2 linked regions of the Tistrella mobilis genome follow. Each later gene encodes a partner of the first gene's protein in a complex. Links are inferred from orthologs where the notes say so. Each region holds a gene or a part of one and is shown on either strand. Other genes may lie near its edges. The genes, in order: metK and groL.

The links.
Region 2: the proteins of metK (region 1) and groL are in contact, whole or in part, in a cryo-EM structure (PDB 8P4O), measured with the Escherichia coli proteins. The link is inferred for Tistrella mobilis from one-to-one orthologs.

The regions. Positions count from the first base shown.
Region 1 is NZ_CP121017.1:4,885,824-4,890,186, forward strand. The notes cover bases 1,531-4,354. They hold metK (methionine adenosyltransferase), read left to right. Parts: upstream 1,531-2,269; coding sequence 2,270-3,439; downstream 3,440-4,354. Other genes in these bases: P7L68_RS27665 (helix-turn-helix domain-containing protein), read left to right, coding at 1,535-1,972; P7L68_RS27675 (tRNA (guanosine(46)-N(7))-methyltransferase TrmB), read left to right, coding at 3,539-4,282. Also shown: lnt (apolipoprotein N-acyltransferase), read left to right, coding at 1-1,228. UniProt on the Escherichia coli protein: Catalyzes the formation of S-adenosylmethionine (AdoMet) from methionine and ATP.
Region 2 is NZ_CP121017.1:2,325,767-2,338,851, reverse strand. Bases 3,905-6,843 are described here. They hold groL (chaperonin GroEL), read left to right. Parts: upstream 3,905-4,520; coding sequence 4,521-6,167; downstream 6,168-6,843. Other genes in these bases: P7L68_RS16355 (SDR family oxidoreductase), read right to left, coding at 6,352-6,843; groES (co-chaperone GroES), read left to right, coding at 4,110-4,400; hflX (GTPase HflX), read left to right, coding at 3,905-3,966. In the rest of the region: Trk system potassium transporter TrkA, read left to right, coding at 1-1,209; P7L68_RS16380 (HAD family hydrolase), read left to right, coding at 1,254-1,970; RNA chaperone Hfq, read left to right, coding at 2,144-2,413; more of hflX, read left to right, coding at 2,599-3,904; more of P7L68_RS16355, read right to left, coding at 6,844-7,107; mazG (nucleoside triphosphate pyrophosphohydrolase), read right to left, coding at 7,107-8,009; P7L68_RS16345 (LLM class flavin-dependent oxidoreductase), read right to left, coding at 8,150-9,172; P7L68_RS16340 (GNAT family N-acetyltransferase), read left to right, coding at 9,564-10,343; P7L68_RS16335 (DUF2076 domain-containing protein), read right to left, coding at 10,607-11,209; P7L68_RS16330 (Bax inhibitor-1/YccA family protein), read right to left, coding at 11,357-12,073; P7L68_RS16325 (anti-sigma factor), read right to left, coding at 12,165-12,935; P7L68_RS16320 (sigma-70 family RNA polymerase sigma factor), read right to left, coding at 12,919-13,085.

The sequences.
Region 1 (4,363 bases):
CCCTCAGGGCCCGGGACGGGTGCTGTTCCTGGCCGTCGCCTGGATCGTGGCCGAATGGCTGCGCGGCCATATCCTGACGGGATTTCCCTGGAATCTGATCGGCGCCTCTGCCCTTGCCGTCCCGGCCCTGGCGCAGGGGGCTGCAATCGTCGGCACCTATGGCATGGGTCTGCTCGCCGTTGCCGTCTTTGCGGCCCCGGCGCTGCTACTGATCCGGGGGCAGGAGGACCGGCGGCCGGCACTGATGACCGGCGGCCTGATTCTGGCGGTGCTGCTGGGGACGGGCGTGTGGGGTACCCTGCGCCTCGAAACCCATCAGACAGCAACGGTGCCGGGGGTAAAGCTCCGCCTCGTCCAGGCAGCGATCGACCAGAAGGAAAAGTGGCGGGGCGGAATGAAGGCGCAGCATCTGCGCACCCATCTCGATCTGACCCGGGGGCCGGGCTTCGCCACCGTCACTGACGTGATCTGGCCTGAAACCGCGATCGGCTACTATCCCCAGCAGGAAGCCGAGATCCGCGAGGTGCTGGCCCGTGCCGTGCCGCCAGGCGGGTTACTGATAACGGGTGCGCCCCGCGTGGAGTGGACGCCGCCTCCGGCCGGATCGCCCCCGGGAACTGAACCGCAGCCGCGGGTGTTCAATTCGGTCATGGCGATCGATGATCAGGCACGGATCCTGGGCGTCTACGACAAGGCGCATCTGGTCCCCTTCGGCGAATACGTACCGTTGCGCGAGCTAAACCCCTTCCCGAAGCTCACGGCTGGTAGCATCGACTTCACCCCCGGACCGGGGCCGGCGACGTTGGCGCTGCCTGGCCTGCCGCCGGTGAGCCCGCTGATCTGCTATGAGGCGATCTTTCCAGGGGAGGTGACGGCGGGCGCCGCCACCATCCTTCGGCCTGGCTTTTTGCTGAATGTCACCAATGACGGCTGGTTCGGCCTGACGGCCGGGCCACATCAGCATTTTGCCTCGGCGCGGCTGCGGAGTATTGAGGAAGGCTTGCCGCTCGTGCGTGCGGCGAATAACGGCATTTCCGCGATTGTCGATCCGCTGGGGCGGGTCATCGCCTTGCTGGAGCTGGATCGCCGGGGCGTCCTGGACGGGCCGCTGCCGACCGCCCTGCCTCCGACCCTTTATGCCCGTGTCGGTGACGGATCGGTTGCGGTAGTGGGGCTGATCGTTCTGGTGCTCGCTTTTCTCCTTCGCGTTCCACGGAGGAGAAATTGAGGGTGGCTGCATATCTTCCGGATTGAGGAGCGACGTCTTTCGCGTGTGGCGGGTCTGACCGGACGGCGCCGGATCGCATGCCGGTTGTTCGGCTACCTGTCGACGCCGTGGCGCCGGAGCCGGCAATCGGAGCGTGGGCCACATGTCATCAAAGGCGAGTAGGCCTTGCAATGCAACCCGGAATGCGCGTTTCGGGAATTGCGATGCGCGCGCCGGGGTTGACCCATGCCATGGCGTGATGTCATCTATCCGCCTGACAAACGGGCCGGAATTGAAGGCAGCCGTGAGCGAGGAGGGATGAAACGGATGGCGACGCGACTGAACCCAATTGATGCCCATGTCGGTGGCCGGGTGCGGCTCCGCCGCCAGCTCATGGGGCTTAGCCAGGAAAAGCTGGGGCAGCGGGTCGGCCTGACGTTCCAGCAGATTCAGAAATACGAGCGTGGGGCAAACCGTATTGGTGCCGGCCGCTTGTTCCTGATCGCGCATGCACTCAATGTTCCGGTGTCGTTCTTTTACGAAGACGTTGGAACGGTGACGGCCGAAGAAGGCTCTGACGGCATCGACGACGGGTTCGACTGGCTGGTCATGGATGGACCCGAAGCGCAGACCCTGGCCTTCAATTTCTCTCGCATCCGCGACCCGCGTGCGCGTGCGCGGGTCGTCGAACTGGCCCGAACCATCAGTGACGGCCTTGCGACCGCCTCCCAAAAAAGCGCTCTTGATTCCGACGTCGCACCGTGAAAGTTTCATCTGACGACGAAGTTGAAACTTCCGCGTGAATATGTAGGGTGTCGATAGCGCACCCGGCGTAGGCGTGGATGTCGCTACATCGTCCGTGGTCGGATTTGTGCCGCTTGCCGCCACGTTAAACAGTGCGCTAAGTGGGCTTGGTGGTGCGCGGTCGCGTCATCTGCCGAGAACCCAGACGCACGGAGTCCTTAAACTGGCACCGGCGCGGTTGCCGCCCGCACTGGTGCCCGGACCGCGGATTCCGAGTTCGTGGTCCGTCGTCGGTTCTTGAGGGGTTGAACACGCGCCATGGCCCGCAGCAACTATCTTTTTACGAGCGAATCCGTCTCCGAAGGACATCCGGACAAGATCTGTGATCGGATTTCGGATGCGGTGCTTGATCATCTGCTTGCCGCAGACCCGTATTCCCGCGTCGCATGCGAGACGCTCGCCACCACCAACCGCGTGGTGATCGCAGGCGAGATCCGCTCGCACGGCGACACGTCTCCGGCAACGATCGAGCGTGTCGCCAGAGAGGTGATCCGCGACATCGGCTACGAACAGGACGGCTTTCACTGGAACACGGCGAAGGTCGAGGTCCTGCTGCATGAACAGTCGGCTGACATCGCCATGGGCGTGGATGCCACGGGCAACAAGGACGAGGGTGCCGGCGACCAGGGTATCATGTTCGGCTATGCCTGCCGCGAGACCGATGCGCTGATGCCGGCGCCGATCCATTATGCCCACACCATCCTGCGCAACCTGCGCACGGCCCGCCGTTCGGGCGATATCTCGGTGCTCGGCCCCGATGCCAAGAGCCAGGTAACGCTGGAATATGTGGACGGCAAGCCGGTCCGCGCGACCTCGATCGTGCTGTCGACCCAGCATCTGGCATCGGCGTCGCAGGAGGATGTCCGCGCGGCCGTCCTGCCGGTGATCGAGGCCTCGCTGCCGTCCGGCTGGATGTGCGACGATGCCGGGCTCTACATCAACCCGACCGGCAACTTCGTGATCGGCGGTCCCGACGGTGATGCCGGCCTCACCGGCCGCAAGATCATCGTCGACACCTATGGTGGTGCCGCTCCTCATGGCGGCGGCGCATTCTCGGGCAAGGATCCCACCAAAGTCGACCGCTCGGCTGCCTATGCCGCACGCTATCTGGCGAAGAATGTGGTGGCAGCCGGCCTTGCCGATCGCTGCACCATTCAGCTTGCCTATGCGATCGGCGTCTCGCACCCGCTGTCGGTCTATGTCGATACCTACGGCACCGGCCAGGTCGACGAGGCTAAGCTTGAGAAGGCGCTCCGCGAAGCGATGAACCTGACGCCCCGTGGCATTCGCGAACATCTGAAGCTGAACCGGCCGATTTTCGGCCGGACGGCGGCCTATGGTCATTTCGGCCGTGACCCCGAGGCCGATGGCGGCTTCTCGTGGGAGAAGACCGACCTCGCCGACACGATCAAGCAGCTTGTGCTCTGATCCCCATTCGTGCGATCAGCGGGGCGGCGGCCGGCAACGGCCGCCGCCCCGTTGCGTTTTCGACCCGATCTTCAGCCGCAAGCCGGACCCGTGCCGACGATGACCAGCGCCGACGATACCCGGACCACCGGGACCGAGACCGCAGCGGATGCTGCCGGTGAGAGCATGGGCCGCCGCCATTTTGGCCGGCGGGTGGGGCGTCCGCTCAAGGCCGGGCGCAGCCGGGCAATGGAAGAAACCCTGCCCGAGCTGGCGATCGATCTGCCGGAGCCGGGCACGCAACTGGACCCCGCCCGGCTGTTCGATCGGCCGATGCGCGAAATCGCAGTCGAGATCGGCTTTGGCGGCGGCGAGCATCTGATTGCCCGGGCCGAGGCCGAGCCGGATACCGGCTTCATCGGCTGCGAGCCCTATATCGGGGGTATGTCGGCCTTCCTGGTGGAGCTGGAGCGTCGCGGCCTGCGCAATGTCCGGGTGCTGGGCGATGATGCGGCAAAGCTGCTCGATGCCCTGCCCGATGCCTCGCTTGCCCGCGTTTATCTGCTGTTTTCCGACCCCTGGCCCAAGCGTCGCCACAATAAGCGCCGCTTCATCCAGACGGAGACGGTCGCAGGTCTCGCCCGGGTGATCCGGCCGGGCGGCCGGCTGATCGCAGCCACCGACCACACCGATCTTTGTGCCTGGACGCTTGCTCATGTTCGCGCCCATCCCGATTTCGTCTGGGAGGCCCGCCGGCCGGGCGACTGGCAGCGGCGGCCGGAAGGCCAGATCGAGACCCGCTATGAGGCGAAGGCCCGCGCTGCCGGGCGCGTGCCGGTGTTCATGAGTTTCCAGCGCTCTTGACCGTATCGCAGGGCGGATCTGCAACCGCTGCGCATCCCCGGGGCGGTATGCTGTGGATAAACCCCTTGCGGTTCCGCGACA
Region 2 (13,085 bases), 2.6 Mb from region 1 along the record:
GTGCTCGAGCAGGCGGGTGCCGCCGATGCTGATATGCTGATCGCGGTTACGGCCTCGGACGAGGTCAATATGGTCGCCTGCCAGGTGGCGCATGCGCTGTTCAACGTGCCGACCAAGATCGCGCGCGTCCGCCATCAGGGCTATCTGCAGCCGATGTGGGCGGATCTGTTCAGCCGTGAGAACCTGCCCATCGACGTGATCATCTCGCCGGAGCTGGAGGTTGCGCGGGCGATCGGCCGGCGCCTGAAGGTGCCGGGGGCGACGGATGTGATCCCGTTTGCGGGCGACCGTGTCTATCTGGTCAGCCTGAAGGCAGACGCCTCCTGCCCGGTGGTCAACACACCGCTCTCCCAGCTGACCGAGCTGTTTCCCGATCTCACCCTCCGGATCGTTTCGATCATCCGCGGGGACCGGATGATCGTGCCGACCCCGCGCGACCAGATCATTGCCGGCGATCAGATCTATTTCGTTGCCGATCGTGAGCACGTGCCGCGGGCCATGGCGATCTTCGGCTTCGAAGAGCGCGAGGCACGCCGGATCATCGTGGTGGGCGGCGGCAATATCGGCCTGTTCCTGGTCTCGCAGCTCGAAAAGCTCCAGCCGCGGCTGAACATTAAACTGATCGAGGCGGATCGCCATCGGGCGGAGCGGATCGCCGATCAGCTGACCCACAGCCTGGTGCTTTCGGGCAGCGGGCTCGACCCGGATCTGCTGGGTGATGCCAATACCGGCGGTGCCGAAACGATCGTCACCGTCACCAATGACGACGAATCCAACATTCTTTCGGCCCTGCTGGCCAAGCGCATGGGCTGCAAGCGGGCGATGGCGCTGGTCAACAACCCGACCTACCCGCCGCTGATCAGCTCTCTGGGCGTCGACGTGGTGATCAATCCGCGCGCGGTGACCGTGTCGCGGATCCTGCAGCATGTCCGCCGCGGCCGCATCCATGCGGTCTACAGTCTTCAGGACGGCGGTGGCGAAATCATCGAGGCAGATGCGCTGGAAACGTCGCCCCTGGTCGGTCGACCGCTCAGGGAAACCGGCCTGCCGCAAGGCGTTATCATTGGCGCGGTGGTCCGCGAGGGCAGGGTGATTGCCCCCGATGGCGACACGGTGATCAAGGCTCGGGACCGGATCGTGCTCTTTGCGCTGGCCGACAGCATCCGCAAAGTCGAGAAGCTGTTCTCCGTCCGCCTCGAATTCTTCTGATCCATCCCCGTTTGAACCGCCCCGACCCGGAGCCTCGCCCTCGTATGACCATGACTGCGCCTGTGACCGGGATCGACGATGCCGAGGCCTTTGCCCGGCTCGGCCGTCCCAATGCCGTGCTGTTCGACTGGGATCATACCCTGGTCGATGCCTGGGGGGCGATTCTCGCCGCCTATAACGATGTCATGATCGCCTATGACAAGCCGCCGGCCCTGACACCGGAAGAGGGGCGGCTGCGCATCCGGCGCTCGATGCGCGATACCTTTCCCGAAATCTTCGGAGACCGCTGGCAGGAGGCGGCGCTGCGTTTCAAGGCAGCCTACGCCAAGCGGCATCTCGAAACCGTGGCGGCCATGGATGGCGCCGCAGACCTGCTCGACCTGCTGGCGGGGCAGGGAATCCCGCTCGGTGTGGTCAGCAACAAGCAGGGGCCTTTTCTGCGCGCGGAGGTGGCGCATCTGGGCTGGGGGGATCGGTTCGGGGCCTTGCTGGGGGCCGGTGATGCCGCCCGTGACAAACCGGATGCGGCACCGGTCATTGAGGCCTTGGCATCGGTCGGTCGTGAAGCCGGTCCGAATGTCTGGTTTGTCGGCGATGCGCTGGTCGACATGGACTGCGCCCGGGCGGCCGGCTGCACCGGTATCCTCCTGGTCCATGACGGCACCAGCCTGGACGAGGGTGTGCTTACGCGCGCAGATCTCCGGGTTGTCGATTGCCGCCACCTGCACGACCTTGTAACTTCGGCGATGGGTCTTACCTGATCGGGCGGTCCGATATGGTATGGCTCCGGGCCGGCGTGTGATGGCACGCGGTACCCGGGCGGGGGACGCCCGGCAACCGGCTCGACAAAGATCCCGGCTAAGACCCGAAAAGCGGTCGCGGCGGCCGGGAGACAGACCAAAATCGCCGCATGATAACAAGAAGGGGTGCCTCCATGGCGTCTGAAAAGAACCAGAACCTCCAGGATGTGTTTCTGAACTACATCCGGAAGAACAAGACCCCGGTGACCGTATTCCTGGTCAACGGTGTCAAGCTTCAAGGTGTCGTGACCTGGTTCGACAACTTCTCCGTGCTGCTGCGGAGGGACGGGCACAGTCAGCTCGTGTACAAGCATGCCATCTCGACCGTCATGCCGACGGTGCCGGTCCAGCTGTTCGATGCCCAGGCTCAGGGCGATCGCGACAAGGATCACGGCGACCATTGATGGTCGAGACGGACGGGGAACACGTGCTCTGCCCGCGCGGTTCCCCTGTCCGGCAGGGTTCCCGACCAGGCCGCCGCGGTTGCGCGTGCGGCCTGTCATCGCCTTCTGGGGGCGGGGTGGCGACCGCCGGCGACATCATGTCGCAACCTTTCCTGTCCTTTGCGCCCGGCGCATGAAGGAGCGGTTTGTCCGACGATAAGATCATTTTCCGGCCCGACGGCGATCTGCCGGCCCGGGCCCTGGTTTTGCAGCCCGACGTCAAGGAGCAGCGGCGCGGTGCGCCGGCCCCGGTCGAGGATGATCCCGAAGCGGTCCGCAGCATCCGTGCGCGGCTGGAGGAAGGGGTTGCACTGACCGGCGCGCTCGGCCTGGATGTGGCCGAGGGGCTGGTGGTGCCGGTTGCGCGCATGCGGCCTTCCACCCTGCTGGGGTCGGGCAAGGTTGAGGAGATCAAGGCCAGGCTCGAAGCCGCACCGGTCGATCTGGTGGTGATGAACCGGCCGCTGACGCCCATCCAGCAGCGCAATCTGGAGAAGGCCTGGAACGTCAAGGTCATCGACCGGATCTGGCTGATTCTGGAAATTTTCGCCGACCGTGCCCGTACCCGTGAGGGGCGGCTGCAGGTCGAGCTTGCCCGCCTGGGTTATCAGCGCAGCCGTCTGGTCCGCAGCTGGACCCATCTGGAGCGGCAGCGCGGTGGCCGCGGCTTCCTCGCCGGCCCTGGTGAGACCCAGATCGAAACCGACCGCCGGATCATCGACGACAAGATGGCCAAGCTGAAGCTTCAGCTCGCCGAAGTCGTCCGCACCCGGGAACTGCATCGCAAGAAGCGCCGCGAGGTGCCCTATCCGGTGGTGGCCCTGGTCGGCTATACCAATGCCGGTAAGTCGACGCTGTTCAATCGTGTCACCGGTGCCTCGGTGATGGCGAAAGACATGCTGTTCGCCACGCTGGACCCGACCATGCGGGCGCTCGATCTGCCCTCCGGCCGGCGGGTGATCCTGTCCGACACCGTGGGTTTCGTCTCCGAGCTGCCGACCGGCCTGATCGCCGCTTTCCGGGCGACGCTTGAAGAGGTGCGCGAGGCGGCGTTGATCATTCATGTCCGCGACATCGCCGATCCCGATACCGGTGCACAGCGGCGCGACGTACTCCATGTGCTGGGCGAACTGGGCATGGGGCATCGCCTTGCCGATGACGTGCTCGAATTCCGCAACAAACTCGACATGCTGGAAGGCGAGGCGCGGGAGCGGGTGCTGAACGAGGCGTCGCGCGCAGAAGATGCCGTTGCGGGCTCGGCCCTCTCCGGCGAGGGGCTCGACCGGTTGTTCGCCGCAATCGACGCCCGGCTCGCGGTCGGTGACGAGCTTGCCCATTTCGACGTGCCGCATTCGGACGGCCAGGCCCTGGCCTGGCTTTATGCCCATGGCGAGATTGCGGAGCGGGAAGACGACGAAGCGGTCGCCCATGTCGCCGTCCGCCTGAAACCCCAGGATCTGAGCCGGTTCCAGGCCCGCTGGCCGCATCTCTCGCCGTCGGTGTCGCCCGCGTGATTTTTTTGGGCCCGGAGCTCTTGAACGATTTGCTAGCACTCTTACCTGAGGAGTGCTAAACAGCCCGTGCAGGTCCGGCCCATCCGGGAGAGCCTGAACGGGCCGGGCACATCCTCAGAAATCGCTCAGACTGGAGAGTACTCATGGCGATTCGTCCGCTGCATGATCGCGTCGTTGTGCGCCCGATCGAGCAGGAGCAGAAGACGGCCGGCGGCATCATCATCCCCGACACCGCCAAGGAGAAGCCGCAGCAGGGCGAAGTCATTGCGGTCGGCAATGGCGTCCGCGGCGAGGACGGCAAGGTTGTGGCGCTCGACGTGAAGGTCGGCGACCGCGTCCTCTACGGCAAGTGGTCGGGCACCGAGGTGAAGGTCGACGGCCAGGACGTCCTGATCCTGAAGGAGCAGGACATCTTCGGCGTGATCGAGGGCTGATCCCTCCTTCGTCGTGCATCCGGTTCCGCATTCGCCGGACCAAATTTCGTGACCAGGGACCGGGATGGCCGCCAGGCGGGTCCCATCCCCTGACCACACCAGAGCTTTTGAGGAAGAACCATGGCTGCCAAGGAAATCAAGTTTGGTAACGACGCGCGCGTGAAGATTCAGCGCGGTGTCGACGCCCTGGCCAATGCCGTGAAGGTGACGCTGGGCCCGAAGGGCCGCAACGTCGTGATCGAGAAGTCCTTCGGCGCGCCGCGCATCACCAAGGACGGTGTCTCGGTCGCCAAGGAAATCGAGCTGTCGGACAAGTTCGAGAACATGGGCGCGCAGTTGGTTCGCGAGGTTGCCTCGAAGACCGCTGACAACGCCGGTGACGGCACCACCACCGCCACCGTTCTCGCCCAGGCGATCTTCAACGAGGGCCTGAAGGCCGTCGCCGCCGGCATGAACCCGATGGACCTGAAGCGCGGCATCGACCAGGCCGTCGCCAAGGTCGTCGAGACCCTGAAGTCGCGCGCCAACCCGATCAACACCTCGGACGAGATTGCCCAGGTCGGCACCATTTCGGCCAATGGCGAGCGTGAGATCGGCGAGATGATCGCCGAGGCCATGCAGAAGGTCGGCAAGGAAGGCGTGATCACGGTCGAAGAGGCGAAGAGCCTGCTGACCGAGCTGGATGTCGTCGAGGGCATGCAGTTCGACCGTGGCTACGTGTCGCCGTACTTCGTGACCAACGCGGAGAAGATGGAAGCGGAACTCGACAGCCCGCTGATCCTTCTCTACGAGAAGAAGCTCTCCAGCCTTCAGCCGATGCTGCCGGTCCTCGAGGCCGTCGTGCAGCAGAACCGTCCGCTGCTGATCATCGCCGAGGACGTCGAGGGCGAGGCCCTGGCGACCCTGGTCGTGAACAAGCTGCGCGGCGGGCTGCGCGTCGCCGCCGTCAAGGCGCCGGGCTTCGGCGATCGCCGCAAGGCCATGCTGCAGGACATCGCGATCCTGACCGGCGGCCAGGTGATCTCTGAAGATCTGGGCATCAAGCTGGAGACGGTCACCGTCGACATGCTGGGCACTGCCAAGACCGTTCGCATCACCAAGGACGACACCACCATCGTCGACGGTGCGGGCGAGAAGGAGGAGATCCAGGGTCGCGTCGCGCAGATCAAGGCGCAGATCGAGGAGACCACCTCGGACTACGACCGTGAGAAGCTGCAGGAGCGTCTGGCGAAGCTGGCCGGCGGCGTCGCGGTGATCCGCGTCGGCGGCGCCACCGAGACCGAGGTGAAGGAGCGCAAGGACCGCGTCGACGACGCGCTGCATGCGACCCGCGCTGCGGTCGAAGAGGGCATCGTGCCGGGCGGCGGCACTGCGCTGCTCTACGCCACCAAGGCGCTTGAAGGCCTGGCCGGTGCGAATGCCGACCAGACCACCGGCATCGACATCGTCCGTCGCGCCCTGACCCGTCCGGTGCGTCAGATCGCCGACAATGCCGGCGTCGATGGCGCCGTCGTGGCCGGTAAGCTGGCCGAGAGCGACGACACCAACTGGGGCTTCGACGCGCAGAAGGGCGAGTACACCGACCTGGTCAAGGCCGGCATCATCGACCCGGTGAAGGTTGTCCGCAGCGCGCTGCAGGATGCCGCGTCGGTTGTCGGTCTGCTGATCACCACCGAGGCCATGGTCGCCGAGAAGCCCGAGAAGAAGGACGCTGCTCCGGCCGGTGGCATGGGCGGCATGGGTGGCATGGGCGGTATGGACTTCTGATCCAACCGATACCAGCCGACCCGATCTTCGGATCGACGGCCTATATCGACGGAGGCTGCAGTCCCGGAAACGGGGCTGCGGCCTTTTCTTTTTTCAGCTAAGTGGTTATCGGCTGATTTCCCGGCAAGAAAAACCCGCCCCGATCGTATCGGGGCGGGCGGTGCCGTGGCGGGTGGTGTCCGGCTCAGCCGCGCTTCACCGCAAAGGCGTTGAAGGCCTGCATGACCGGCATCAGCTCCAGCACGTTGATGTTGACGTGCCGGGGGGTTTTGCTGACCCAGTGGATGACGTTTGCGATGTCGTCGGCGCTCATCGGCGTCATGCCTTCATAGACCTTGGCGGCCCGTTCTTTGTCGCCGCCGAAGCGTACGGTGCTGAACTCGGTATCCGCCATGCCCGGCTCGATGCTGGTGACGCGGACATTCGCTCCCAGCAGATCGGCGCGCAGATTCAGCGAGAACTGGTGCACGAAGGCCTTGGTGCCGCCATAGACATTGCCGCCCGGATAGGGATAGGTGCCGGCCACCGAGCCCAGATTGATGATGTGGCCGCGATCGCGAGCGACCATCCCCGGCAGCATCGCCCGGGTCATATAGGTCAGGCCCTTGATATTGGTGTCGATCATCGTGTCCCAGTCGTCGAGATCGGCGCTGGGGGCGGGGTTGAGGCCGAGGGCGAGGCCGGCATTGTTGATCAGCACGTCGACGGCGTCGAAGGGGGCGGGCAGGGCGGCCATGGCTTCTTCCACGGCCTTGCGATCGCGCACGTCGAGGGTGACGACATGCACCTCGCCGCCGAGTTCGGCTTTCAGCGCTTCAAGACGCTCGGTACGGCGCCCGACCAGCACCAGACGGTCGCCGGAGGCGGCATAGGCGCGGGCGAGGGCAGCGCCGAATCCGGCGGTGGCGCCGGTGATCAGGACGGTCAGGCGGTCGGACATCACGTCGTCTCCTTGTCTTCTGGTCCGGGGGAGTCTTGAGCTGTGCGGGCGGCTTCGGCTTCTGAAGCCTTGACGGCCTGCCAGAGCGCTTCCAGCCGGTCGGCATCAACCGGTCTGCCGCCTTCTTCAGGGGCGAGCCTGGTTTCGAGGGCCCGAAAGCGCCGCTCGAACTTGGCATCGGCCCGGCGCAGGGCATCTTCGGGATCAAGATGAAGTTTGCGGGCCAGCTGAGCCACGCTGAACAGAAGGTCGCCGACCTCTTCCCGCACGGCATCGTCATGGCCTGCCGTCATGGCCTCACGCAGCTCCGCCGTCTCTTCGGCGACCTTGTCGAGCACATCCCGGGCGTCGGGCCAGTCGAAACCGATCCGGGCCGCGCGCTTGCCGAGCTTGGCGGCGCGCATCAGTGCCGGCATGGCGCGGCCGACATCATCCAGCAGGCTGGGGGAGGCGGCATCGGCGCGGGCGGCCTTGGCAGCGCGTTCCTCGGCTTTGATATCCTCCCAGCGCCGCCGCACGGCATCCTGGTCGGCGCCGCCCTCCCGGGTAAAAACATGAGGGTGCCGGCGGATCATCTTGGTCACGATCGCCTCGACCACATCCGGGAAGGCGAAGGCGCCGGCTTCTTCGGCCATGCGGGCGTGAAACACCACCTGAAGCAGCAGGTCGCCCAGTTCGTCGACAAGATCTGCCATGGAGCCGCGGTCGATGGCGTCTGCGACCTCGTAGGCTTCCTCGATCGTATAGGGCGCGATGGTCGAGAAATCCTGGGCAACATCCCAGGGGCAGCCGGTTTGAGGATCGCGCAGCCTTGCCATGACCCGAAGCAGGGCCCGGATGTCGCGGCGGTCCATGGCTGCATCATCGGGCAGGGCGGTGCTGGGCGGGGCAGCGTCCGTCATCGGGCGGCTTCCATCTGGATGGAGGGGCGGCTTCGGCCGTGTCGGGCCTCTTTCATACCGCCGCCGCCGCCCCGGGTCCATGATGAACCACCGCAGGTCCATCCCGTGGATTTCCGCACGGGTCAGACCTGCCGTGCGTTTCAGGCGGCTTCTGCCGCCTCTGCCTTCAGTTCCGAGACGATCGAGAACGACCGCCGGCGGAGATCCTGGTCATAGATCGCGGCATTGATCATGACCTCATTCGCTCCGGTCAGTCCGATCAGCCGCTCCAGTCCCTTGCGCACGGTCTCGCGGCCACCGATGACCGAGGCCCCGAGGAAATCCTCGACGGCGCGGGCCTCGTGCACCGACCAGAGCGCATCCATGTCGTCCACCGGCGGTGCCAGTGGCTGCATATCGTTGCGGATCAGGTTCAGCACATGCTGCTTGGCCGAGGTCGACAGATAGTCGGCCTCATCGTCGGATTCGGCGGCGATGACATTGGTGCCGATCATGGCGTAGGGAGCCCGCAGCGTCTCGGACGGCTCGAAGGCCCGGCGATAGATCGCCAGCGCTTCCAGCATGTAGCGCGGTGCGAACTGGCCGGCGAAGGCAAAGGGCAGGCCGAGCTTGCCGGCAAGGCGTGCGCTGAAATCGCTGGAGCCGAGCAGCCAGATCGGCACCTCAAGGCCCTCACCCGGAATGGCGCGCACCCGGCGCGGCGACGACGATTCTGGCTTTGCCAGGAAACCGCGCAGTTCCATCAGCAGGGCAGGGAAGTCCTCGGGCCGGCCGGCCAGATCGCGGCGCAGCGCCCGGGCGGTCAGCCCGTCTGTCCCGGGAGCCCGGCCGAGGCCCAGGTCGATACGGCCCGGATAAAGGCTTTCAAGCGTGCCGAACTGTTCAGCCACAATCAAGGGGGCGTGGTTGGGCAGCATGATGCCGCCAGATCCGACGCGAATCCGGCGCGTGCCTCCGGCAATATGGCCGATGAGGATGACGGTCGCGGAACTGGCCACGCCGGGAATGTTGTGGTGTTCCGCCAGCCAGTAGCGGGTATAGCCCAGCTCGTCGACATGGCGGGCGAGGGCGAGGCTGTCGGCATAGCTCTGGGCAATCGGATGGCCGGCCCTGATCGGCGACAGGTCCAGTACGGAGATCCGGGTTTGGGCAAGAAGGCTCATGGAATGCGGGCTCCCGGTCGGGTTCGGGTGGTCCGGTCTATATAAGACCGATTCAGTCGGGATTGCACCTGTTGCGTTGCATGGAGGCCGGCTTGTTTATGTTGTACGCACCTGGACCAGCGACTCGTCCGCAATCTCAGGCCCGGCCCGGGCTTCGTCCCTCCGAGCAGGACGGAGATCCGGCTCGTCTGGTTCGGCTGGCACCCGGGCTTAAAACCGCGCCCTTCCGGGGATTTATCAAAGTCGCATAAGCAACATTATGGAAAATGACATTGGAGTTACGGCCGGAGCGACAACACGACACATGGCCTGATGGACCGGTGCCTTATCTTGATGCATTCTGCCGCGTCCCGCTGCCAGCCGGTGTGGGACCAGGACGCAAGGGATCGATATGACCGACCTCCGACACGGGACAGCGATTCCCAACTGGTATCGCGCCGAAGATCACTTTTTCACGGCGATCAGTGTACAGCGCGAAGCCTTCGGCTCCAAGGTTCGGGCTTATGTCACCGGCGTGGAGACCGGCGGCCTGAACCTGCTGTCGCTGCATCTGCCGGCTGCGGCACCGGACGCAGCGGCCGAACACGGAGTTGCCTTCATGGCCGGCTCCGGCCTGCCCTTCTCGCTTGCGCTGCCCGAAGACCGCGTACCAGTCTATGAGGCCTGGGCCGCCGGCTACGGGCTGACGCCGTCCGGAATGACGACGGCGATGATGATAGATCCTGCGAACCGGCAGCATCGATGCAAGACGGCCGGGACGGATCTCACGATCCGGGCGATTGATGATCTGGATGTCTGGGGCCGCCCGTTGGCTGAAGCCTTCGGCGGCGGGCCCGAGGCTTCACGGCAGTATCGCGAGCGCCATAAGGCGGCCCGGCATGCCGGGCATCGGCTGGTTCACCTGACCGGTTTTGTCGACGGCGAACCGGTGTGCTCGGCGACTTTGTCCATGGCCGGCAGAATCGCCCGACTCGACGACGTCGGCACATTGCCGGCCTGGCAGGGGCGCGGATATGGCAGCCGGCTGGTCGATCATGCCCTGCACCTGATGGAGATGCGGGGCGCCCTCGCCTGCTGTCTGGAGGCATCGGTCGACGGTGCGTCGCTCTACACCCGCGCCGGCTTTTCCGAACTGTTCCGCATCATGATCTTTGCCGGTGACGATGCCTGAGTGGACAAAAAAAGCCGGGAAACGGTGAACCGCTTCCCGGCCAAGTCACTTCCGCATCGGCGACCGATCCGGGGGCAACCGGATCGGGTGGGCAAGGCTTCCGGCCGTCAGGGCGGACGGGGCGGAAGCAGACCGGCACGAGACGTGGGCAGGGTCGAAATGGCCGTGCCGGCCGGTGTCAGCGAAGTGCCAGGGGTCTCGAGGACAACTTCGCCGAACGTCGTGTCATCGGGCTGTGCGGGGGCAGGCAGCCCGATGAAAAATCAGAACAATTCTTCCTCGCCGCCGAAGAAGTCGCCCCCCTCGTCGGCCATCATGTCGGCCGCGGGATCAAGCTCCTCGGGCATGGCTTCAGTGGCAGCTGCCATGGCTTCATCCGGCGCCAGCATGCCGGCGATCATGTTGCCGAGCACCACGCCGCCGGCGACACCCATGGCGGTCTGCGCTGCACCGGCCAGGAAGCCGCCGCCGGAGCGCTGCGGCTGTGCGCCCCACGGCGCCCCGCCCGGCTGCTGGCCATATCCCGGCTGCTGCTGACCGTAACCCTGCTGACCATAGGCCTGGCGGGGCTGCGGCTGCTGAGCCTGGCGGCTGCCGCCGCCGAACAGACCGGAAAGGAACCCGCCGCCCGAAGCGGGCCGGCTGGCCAGTTGCTGTTCCAGTTCCTGAATGCGGGCCTGCGCCGCGTTCAGCGCATGCTCCTGAATGACGATGGTCTGCGCCATGTAGTAGGGCGAGCCGGGCTGCGCGTCGACGCGCTGACGGATGAACTGCTCTGCCTCGGCATCACGCGCGCCGGCGCTGCGTTCGACCTGGCCGAGTTTGGCAAAGAGGTCGTCGATGGCTTTGCGGTCCTGGGCGTCCATGACGTGTCTGTTCCCGTGATGACGGATGACGTGTGATGATAGTCGTGAGGTGGTCGTCTTCGCCTTATGCGCGAGGTGCCGACGACACCCCTGCCCTCCGGCACCGGGCGGAGGTCTGTCGACCCCCTGCCCCGGCGCCGACAGTCGTCACTCCTCGCGCTGGCCGGTGAGGCTCAGCAGCAGCTGGAAGAGGTTGACGAAGTTCAGATAGAGCGAGAGCGCACCGAACACGGCCAGCTTCTGGCTCGACTCATGGTCCCAGCTCTCGGAATACTGCTCCTTGATCGACTGGGTGTCCCAGGCGGTCAGGCCGACGAAGACCAGCACGCCCGCCACCGAGACCACGAACTGGAGCATCGACGAGCCGATGAAGATGTTCACCAGGCTGGCGATGACCACGCCGATCAGGCCCATGATCAGGAACGAGCCGAACTTCGACAGGTCCCGCTTGGTGGTGTAGCCGTAGAGGCTGGTTGCACCGAACATCGCGGCCGTGATGAAGAAGGTGCGGGCGATGCTGGCGCCGGTGAAGACCAGGAAGATCGACGAGAGCGACAGGCCCATGACCGCACAGAAGGCCCAGAAGGCAGTCTGTGCTCCGGCCGCCGACATCTTGTGGATTCGGAACGAGAACACGAGCACGAAGGCGAGCGGCGCCAGCATCACCACCCATTTGAGCGGCGTGCTGAAGATCGGCACATAAAGAGCGGGCGTCGTGCCCACCACGAATGCGACGATGCCGGTGAGGACGAGCCCCAGGGCCATGTAGTTATAGACCCGGAGCATGTGCCGCCGGAGGCCTTCGTCAAACGCGGCGCCCGTCTGGGCATAGGCCGCTTCGCGGGCGAAGGGTGGCAGGTTCATCTGGTGTGGTCCCCTTTGGGGGCCCGTTCGTGGCGGCAGTGCCGCCGGGGGCCCTCGTCAACTCATTGCCGTTGCGTATGCGTTCGATCGTTCAGTAGAGGCTGCGGGCCAGGCGATCCGCGGCCTTGCCGAGATCGCGCGGGTCCGTGACAGAGGCTGTCAGGACATAGGCCTGATCACCGATCTGCCAGAAGGCGGCTGCCTCGTGTTCCGCCTTCACCTCCTGCGGCCAGGAGACGTCGAACTCGTCGACCCTGACTGCAAACAGAGACATCCGCCCGAGCTTCCGATCCTCGATCGTCATTTCGACGCTCGGGCCGTCGTTGGACGGAAAAACCTGGACATCGATCACGCGCCAGTCTTCAGGCAGGACCGGCAGCGAAATTCGCGTAACCTGACGAATCTCCTGGGCATCGAAGGCCGCCGCCGTTGGCGCGGACGCCATGCCGTGGCGGAGCATTGCAACCCGATGTGCCATCAGCGCCTCGTCCACAAAGCCTGGCGGCGTCGGCGCCGCCTCGCTGGTCGAGATGCCGCCGAACTGGGCATGGGCCGCCCAGCCGATGGACAGCAGGGCAACAACCGCCGCCGCCCGCTGCATGCGCCGCATCACGCCGGCAAAGGCCAGACCGCGCTCCAGACGACGGGCTGCATCGACCAGCCGCGGAGACGGCCGGCCCTGAGCGCCGCCGAAGGCGATCCTGAGCGCATCACGGGTGCGCAGATCGGCCATCACCTGCGCTGCCACTTCGGGGTGGCGGGACAGGTAATCCTCGACCTCCATCCGCCGCGCAATGTCGAGCTGTCCGTCGACATAGGCGTGCAGATCGAAATCCGGCAGGCGTTCAGTCGGTGCCGTCATCCGACCCTCCAACGATTCGAAGCTTCGGCGGGGAACCGGCGGTCCGCACCGTTGCAGGCCCGGCCTCGTCGAGTGCCCGAAGGGCAGCCCGTGCGCGGCCGATCCGCGACATCAAAGTCCCGACGGGCACGTCGAGCGCAGCCGCCGCCT